DNA from 2 places in the Brevibacterium sp. SMBL_HHYL_HB1 genome. Region 1 is predicted to be linked to the other one. Evidence: riboswitches for the same ligand, from Rfam matches in the RefSeq annotation. Region 1 holds a riboswitch; the other holds the start of a gene.
The links. A riboswitch is a leader RNA that binds a small molecule or an ion and turns the genes downstream of it on or off. The one in region 1 is predicted to bind thiamine pyrophosphate.
Positions count from the first base shown of each region.

Region 1 (3,989 bases):
ACACATGTGTGGTATGTCAGCTACGGTTCGAACATGGCGCGCGATCGACTCGCCTGCTACCTTCAGGGCGGCCGACCACCAGGGGCTCATGTCAGTTATCCGGGTGCCAGGAACCCCGCGGCGCCTCGCGCCGAGGCCTGCGTCGAACTGCCCGGAACGATCTACTTCGCCGGAGCATCGAAGGTGTGGGGCGGCGGGATGGCCTTCTACGACCATCACGCTGCCGGACCCACTCCGGCCAAGGCCTATCTCATCACCGCCGAACAGTTCGCCGATGTCGCGGCCCAGGAGATGAACCGCCCGCCCGAGGCGGACAGTCCGCTGGAGGACCTCGTGTTCGATCTGCCCGTCGGCGCCTCGCACTCGGTGGGACCGGGAGGCTATGAGACGCTCCTCGTCCTCGATGACATCGACGGCGTGCCCATGGTCACATTCACCGCACCCCACGGTTCGGCCGACATCGAGCACACCCAGCCGACGGAACCGTATCTGGCGATGCTGCGCACCGGCAGTGCCGAGGTCAGGGACGCCGCTGGGCTTCCCCGGTCCGCAGCTGCACGAGTGTGAGGTCGAGCAGCGGAGTGCTCACCCCCAGAACGGCGGCCTTGAGCGCCAGATCGCCGAGGATGTGCTCGGTTTCGCTCGGCAGCCCGGCCGTGACGTCCCGGTAGAGCGACGAGGTGAATGCTGAGCCGGCCTCGGTGAGCATCGACACGGTCATCGCATGAGACCGCTCGGACACCGGATGGTCGGCCGCGGTCGCCACTGCCTCGAGCTCGGCGATGATCCGCAGCACATGGTCGCGTCCCCCGGCGTCCATGATCGCGCCCACCGGGCCTCTGAACAGGCAGGTGACCACTCCGGCGGCGGCGATGAAGATCCACTTCTCCCACAGGCCGCCGACGACGTCGTCGATGACCTGCAAGCGGAATCCGGGCACATCGAGGGCCGTGGCGACGGCGTCCGGAACCTCGTCATCGCCGAGTCCGCCGATGGTCATCACGGCCAGGTCGGTCAGCTGGTGCACCGCGCCGTCCTCGACGGTGCCGACGATCTTGACGAATCCGCCGAGAGTCTGACCGGGATAGTCGGCCTGCAGCCGGTCGATCTGGGCCATGCCGTTGAGGAAGGGAATGATCCGCGTATCGGGGCCGACCGCGGGGCGGATGTCGGCGAGCACTGAGTCGAGACCGCCCGCCTTGACGGCGATGATGACGATGTCGAAGGTCCGCGGGCTCGTCACGAGTTCGTCCGCGGTGACCACATCGACGAAGTTCGTCCGGTCCGCGTCCGGGGCCACGAAGCGCAGCCCGCCGGTCCGGACCGCCTCCGCCCGGGCCTGCCGCAGCAGGAACGTCACCCTCCGGCCGGCCTCGACGAGGTAGGAGCCGAAGGCCCCGCCGGTGGCCCCGGCACCGGCGATGAGGATCGTCGGTTCGCTGTCTGCGCTGCCTGTCATCCCAGTTCCTCCTTCAGGTCCCGTGCGGCCGCGGCGGGATCGTCTGCCGAGGTTATCGCACGCACTACCACGGCGCGTTTCGCGCCCGCTTCCCGGATCTCGTCGAGGCGGGGGCCGGCCGCGATCCCGCCGATGGCGAACCAGGGTTTGCCCGCCTCGGCGGCCACTTCGGTCAGCAGCTGGGTGCCCACGGCCCGCCGGCCGGGTTTCGTCGGAGTCTGCCACACCGGGCCGACGCAGAAGTAGTCGATCTCGCCGTCGGCTTCGGCGGCGAGCGCCTGGTCCCGCGAATGGGTGGAGCGGCCGAGGATCACATCGTCTCCGAGCACGGCCCGGGCCTGAGCGCTGGTGAGGTCCCCCTGGCCGACGTGGAAGACGTCGGCGCCGGTCAGGAGGGCGACATCGGCCCGGTCGTTGACGGAGAACAGCTTCCCGTGCCGCTGGGCTGCATCCTTGAGCACCTCGAGGGCCGCGATCTCGGCACGGGCCTCGAGGGTCTTGTCGCGCAGTTGGATGATGTCGACGCCGCCGGCGTAGGCGGCGTCGAGGAACTCGGCAAGATCGCCCTGAGCGCTCCTGGCATCGGTGCACAGGTAGAGGCTCGCCCGGGCCAGCCGGGCCTGCCGCGAAGCTCGCAGCGATTCGGACACATCGGTGTGCGGTGGAATATCCGTGGTCATGGTCATAGAGTAGAGGAAGTTCGCGGGAGCCTCCGAACGAGGCTGAGAGGGCATAAGAGCCGACCGCCAGACCTGATGCGGATCATGCCGCCGGAGGGAGAATCCATGCACGTCATCGTCGTCGGGGCCGGAATCATCGGCCTGACGACGGCCTGGTACCTGCGCCGCCTCGTTGCCGGTGTCACCGTCATCGATCCCGCCCCCGCCAGGGGTGCCTCCCATGCGGCGGCGGGCATGCTCGCCCCCGCCGCCGAGGTCGTCTGGGGCCAGACGTCGCTGTACCCCCTGCTGCGGACCGCGGCCGAGATGCACCCGGAATTCGCCGCCGAGGTGGCCGGTGCCGCCGATGCCGAACTCGGACTCACGGACACCGGGACCTTGGTGTGTGCCGGTGACCGTGCCGATCTGCAGGCGCTGCGCGAGCTGCGGGATGCTCAGACGGGTGCCGGGTTCTCCACCGAACTCATCACCGGAACCCGGGCCCGAGAGCTGGAACCGTCCCTGTCACCGTCGGTCGCCGGTGCCGTGCGCATCCCCGAGGACCAGTCCATCGACCCCCGGAGGGTGACCTCGGCCCTGCTGTCGGTCTTCGCCTCCGAACTGATCAGTCAGCACGTGAGTGGGCTGGTGCGCGAGGGCGGTGCCACCGTCGGTGTGGAGCTGGCGGACGGTCGGCGGATGAGCGCCGATCAGGTCGTCCTGGCCGCCGGAAGCGCTGCGAACACCATCGCCGGGGCACCGCAGCTGCCGGTGCGTGAAGTGTGGGGAGACGTCCTGCGTCTGCGTGCTCCTGCCGAGCGCACTCCCCTGCTGCGCGGCACCGTCAGGGGTCTGGTCAACGGCCGTTCCGTCTACGTCGTGGCCCGACCCGATGGTCAGCTCGTGCTCGGGGCCAGTTCCCGTGAGGACGGTCGATCGGGCACCGATGCCGGGGCGGTTCACCGGCTGCTCAGCGATGGTCAGCGACTCGTTCCCGGCATCCTCGACTGTGAGATCACCGAGATCACCACCCGGGCCCGCCCCGGCTCTCCCGATGATCTGCCCCTGGTCGGTCGGATCGATGACGGCTGCGTCGTCAGCACCGGCTATTTCCGGCACGGCATCCTGCTGGCCCCGCTCGGCGGACGTGTGGGTGCCGAAATCGCGATCGGCCGCCGCCCCGACTGGCTGCCCCCGGGCGCGCTCGACTCCGTCTCGCCTCAGCGCTTCGAGACTCCCGCCGACCTTCCTGTTCTGTCGACCACCTGATTCCACCACGACCATGATGAGGAGCACTCCATGACCGAAACCGCACATGCACCCACCATCGTCCTCAACGGAAAGACCCATGAGCTCGGCGGGGCCACCTCGGCGCTCGACCTCGTCGCCGAGGTCACCGGACGTCAGCTGCGCGAGGACGGCGCCCCGGCCGACGGCGGCCGTCTGGGCATCGCCGTCGCCGTCGACGGCGAAGTCATCCGCCGGAGCCACTGGTCCGAATTCGCCCTGGCCGACGGTCACACCGTCGACATCGTCACCGCCGTGCAGGGAGGCTGAGATGACCTGGACGATCGACGGTGCGGACCTGGACTCCCGGCTGGTCATGGGCACCGGAGGGGCGAGCTCGCTGAGCATCCTCGAGACGGCCCTGCGGACCTCGGGCACCGAACTGACGACCGTGGCGATGCGACGCTTCGACTCCGAATCACGCGATTCCGTGTTCGCCATGCTGGAGCGCCTGGGCATCCGCGTGCTGCCGAACACCGCCGGATGCTATACGGCCCGTGATGCCGTGCTCACCGCCCGGCTGGCTCGGGAAGCACTCGAAACGAACTGGGTGAAGCTCGAGGTCATCGCCGACGAGGACACTC
Region 1 covers NZ_CP062936.1:1,897,304-1,901,292, forward strand. The annotation lists gene IG171_RS08800 (histone deacetylase) at 1-567, shown strand, start outside; gene IG171_RS08805 (2-dehydropantoate 2-reductase) at 521-1,459, opposite strand; gene thiE (thiamine phosphate synthase) at 1,456-2,139, opposite strand; TPP riboswitch at 2,152-2,255, shown strand; gene thiO (glycine oxidase ThiO) at 2,245-3,387, shown strand; gene thiS (sulfur carrier protein ThiS) at 3,418-3,675, shown strand; gene IG171_RS08825 (thiazole synthase) at 3,677-3,989, shown strand, end outside.

Region 2 (3,989 bases), 1.2 Mb from region 1:
CCGATGCCGACGCGCCGTCTGGAACCAAACCCTCTGCCCTCCAAACTACCGCAAAGGATAGGCTGGGGAAATGAGCGATTCGCACCCGAGACCCGACCTGGCCGCCGAGACCGCGGCCGACCTCAGTGACTTCGTCAGCGCCTCCCCCAGCTCGTATCACGCCGTGGACACCGCGGCCACACGCCTGAAGCAGGCCGGCTTCTCCCGCCTCGACGAATCGACGTCGTGGGCCCTGTCGCCCGGGTCCGGTCACTACGTCGTCCGTGACGGAGCACTCATCGCCTGGATCAATCCCACCACCCCCGCCGAGGCGGTGCCCGGGTTCCGGGTGTTCGGATCCCACACGGACTCCCCCGCCTTCAAGCTCAAACCCGGTGCCGAGTACACCGCCGAGGGCATGCGCCAGGTCGGAGTCGAGATCTACGGCGGTCCGCTGCTGAATTCCTGGCTCGACCGGGAGCTGGCCTTCGCCGGTCGCCTCAGCCTCGCCGACGGCACCGTCGCGCTGGCCCGCACGGGACCGATCGCGCGGATCCCGCAGCTGGCGATCCACCTCGACCGCCAGGTCAACGACGGTCTGACCCTGGACAAGCAGCGTCACACCGCACCAGTGATCGGTCTGGCCGACCTCGCCGAGGCCGATATCGTCGAGCTGCTCGCCGCCTCCGCCGAGGTGGACCCCGAGACCGTCGTCGGACACGACGTCTACACCATCCCGGCCCAGGAGCCCAGCCGCTTCGGGGCGGCCGAGGAGTTCTTCGCCTCGCCGCGGCTGGACAACCTTCTGTCCGTCCACGCCGGCGTCACCGCGCTGACGAACCTCGACGCCGACGGGCTCGAGGCCATCGCACTCTTCGCCGCCTTCGACCACGAGGAGATCGGGTCGAATTCGCGCTCCGGTGCCTGCGGGCCCTTCCTCGCCGATGTCACCGAACGCATCATCGCCTCCCTGCTGCCGAACTCGACGCGCAGCGATTACCTGACCGCCCTCGCGTCCTCGGTGTGCGTGTCCTCGGACGCCGGGCATGCCGCCCACCCGAACTACCCGGAGCGGCATGACCCGCATGTCAGGCCCCGCCTCGGCGGCGGTCCCCTGCTCAAGCTCAACGCCCAGCAGCGCTACGCCACCGATGCGGTGGGCACGGCGGTGTGGTCGCGGGCCTGTGCGGCCGCCGGTGTCGAGTATCAGGACTTCGTGTCGAACAACGCGATGCCCTGCGGGTCGACGATCGGCCCGCTGACGGCTACACGACTGGGCATGACCACCGTCGATGTGGGCCCGGCCCTGTATTCGATGCACTCGGCCCGCGAGATGGTCGCGGTCTCCGACGTCGTCGCCCTCGGAGCCGCCGCGAAGACGTTCCTCCAGGGCGCTTGAGCGCCGCGGCGTCCAAAGCGCAGCGGCGTCGGGTGGCGTCTGGTGGTGCCGGGGTGGCGTCTGGTGGCGCCGGGGTGGCGTCGTTCGAGGCCTGGCGGCGCAGCGGCACCCTCATTCAACGCCTCGTTCAAGGCCAACAGCGTCGTTCAAGGCGTAGCGCCGCACCAACAACGTCGGTCAAGGCGGGCCGCACATATCGAACGGTGCACGATTCGACAACTGCGCTCCGCCTTGAACGAGGGACATGAAGCGCGCTAAGGCTTGAACGAGCCGCGTCGGGCGCGCTCCGCCTTGAACGAGCGACGCGGGACGAAGGTGTTCTCCCAAGCTGCTCAGAAGCCACAGCAGCAACGTCATTCAGAGCGCATTGAGTGCAACAACGACGTCGCTCGAGGCTCGGCGACGCAGCGGCTGCCTCACTCAACGCCTCGTTCAAGGCCAACAGCGTCGTTCAAGGCGTAGCGCCGCACCAACAACGTCGGTCAAGACGGGCCGCAAATATCGAACGGTGCACGATTCGACAACTGCGCTACGGCTTGAACGAGCCGCGTCGGAAGCGCTCCGGCTTGAACGAGCGACGCGAGGCGGGCAGATTGCGCGGGTTCGACGCCGCCTTTCGCATTCGCTTCATCGGCCGAATGCCTCAGCTGGTTTGTCTTCCCGCTGACCCCGTGATAGAAGTTGCACGACCCCACGGGAGCCCTCTGGAAGGGCTGAGATCGGACTGGATCGTCCGAGACCGTAGAACCTGATCCGGTTGATACCGGCGTAGGAAGTGAGGACTGCGGATGACTGCGTTCACCCCTGAAACACCAGCCCACACCACCTCCGGAGGCCCTGCCCACTCGGCCTCCGAGGCGACCGTCGAAACACCTGCCCGCTCGGCCTCCAAATCGACCGCAGAAACCCCCGCCGAGGTGGCCTCGGAATCCTCAGCCACTCCGAACAACCCGAACCCTTCGACCACTCCGAACGACCCGACCCCCTCGTCCACCCCGAACTCCCCGAACCCCTTCTCCACCGAGCAGTACGCGACGCATTCGCAGGCGTGGGTCGAAGACGCCGAGCACAACATCCGGGTGCCCGTCACCCGCATCGACCTCGACGATTCGAACTCGAAGCCGAACCAGCCCGTCCACGTCTACCGGACCGTCGGACCGGGAAGCGTCCCCGAGGAGGGACTGCCGGCCATGCGATTCCCCTGGATCGACGCCCGCCTCGACACGGAGACCTACGAAGCGCGCGGGCACCTCATCGCCGATGACGGGCGCGCCGCAGTCCGCCGGGGCGCACCCACCCAGCAGTGGCAGGGCCGCAAACCGGTTCCGCGCCGGGCCAAGTCCGGGCGCACGGTCACCCAGATGCACTACGCCCGGCAGGGCATCATCACCCCGGAGATGCGGTACGTGGCCCTGCGCGAGCAGTGCGACGTCGAACTCGTCCGTGCCGAGCTCGCCGCCGGGCGCGCGATCATCCCGAACAACATCAACCACCCCGAGTCGGAGCCGATGATCATCGGCAAGGCCTTCCTGGTCAAGATCAACGCGAACATCGGCAACTCCGCGGTCACCAGCTCCATCGCCGAGGAGGTGCAGAAGCTGCGTTGGGCCGCGAAGTGGGGTGCCGACACCCTCATGGACCTGTCGACCGGCAACGACATCCACACCACCCGCGAGTGGATCATCCGCAACTCCCCGATCCCCATCGGCACCGTCCCGATCTACCAGGCTCTGGAGAAGATCGACGGCGATGCGAACGCGCTGACCTGGGAGATCTATCGCGACACCGTCATCGAGCAGTGCGAGCAGGGCGTGGACTACATGACCGTCCATGCCGGTGTGCTCCTGCGCTACGTGCCGCTGACGGCCGACCGGGTCACCGGGATGGTCTCCCGCGGAGGATCCATCATGGCCGGCTGGTGCTTGGCCCACCACGAGGAGAACTTCCTCTACACCCACTTCGACGAACTCTGCGAGATCTTCGCCCGCTACGATGTCGCGTTCTCGCTCGGCGACGGGCTGCGCCCTGGATCCATCGCCGATGCCAATGACGCCGCCCAGTTCGCCGAACTCGACACCCTGGCCGAGCTGACCGAAAGGGCCTGGGCCCACGACGTCCAGGTCATGGTCGAAGGCCCGGGCCACATTCCGCTCCACCTCGTGCGCGAGAACGTCGAACGTCAGCAGGAGCTGTGCCACGGTGCTCCCTTCTACACCCTGGGTCCGCTGGTCACCGATATCGCACCCGGCTACGACCACATCACCTCGGCGATCGGGGCGACCGAGATCGCCCGCTACGGCACGGCCATGCTCTGCTACGTCACCCCGAAGGAGCACCTCGGCCTGCCCGACCTCGACGACGTCAAGACCGGGGTGATCACCTACAAGATCGCCGCGCATGCCGCCGACGTCGCGAAGGGACATCCCGGTGCGACGGCCCGCGATGATGCCCTGTCGAAGGCTCGCTTCGAATTCCGCTGGCGCGACCAGTTCGCGCTCGGCCTCGACCCGGAGACTGCCGAGGACTTCCACGATCAGACGCTGCCGGCGGAACCTGCGAAGACCGCGCACTTCTGCTCGATGTGCGGGCCGAAGTTCTGCTCCATGCGCAT
Region 2 covers NZ_CP062936.1:3,116,691-3,120,679, forward strand. The annotation lists gene IG171_RS14400 (M18 family aminopeptidase) at 71-1,378, shown strand; TPP riboswitch at 2,063-2,171, shown strand; gene thiC (phosphomethylpyrimidine synthase ThiC) at 2,167-3,989, shown strand, end outside.
Region 2: another riboswitch for thiamine pyrophosphate. It lies ahead of thiC (phosphomethylpyrimidine synthase ThiC); the one in region 1 lies ahead of thiO (glycine oxidase ThiO).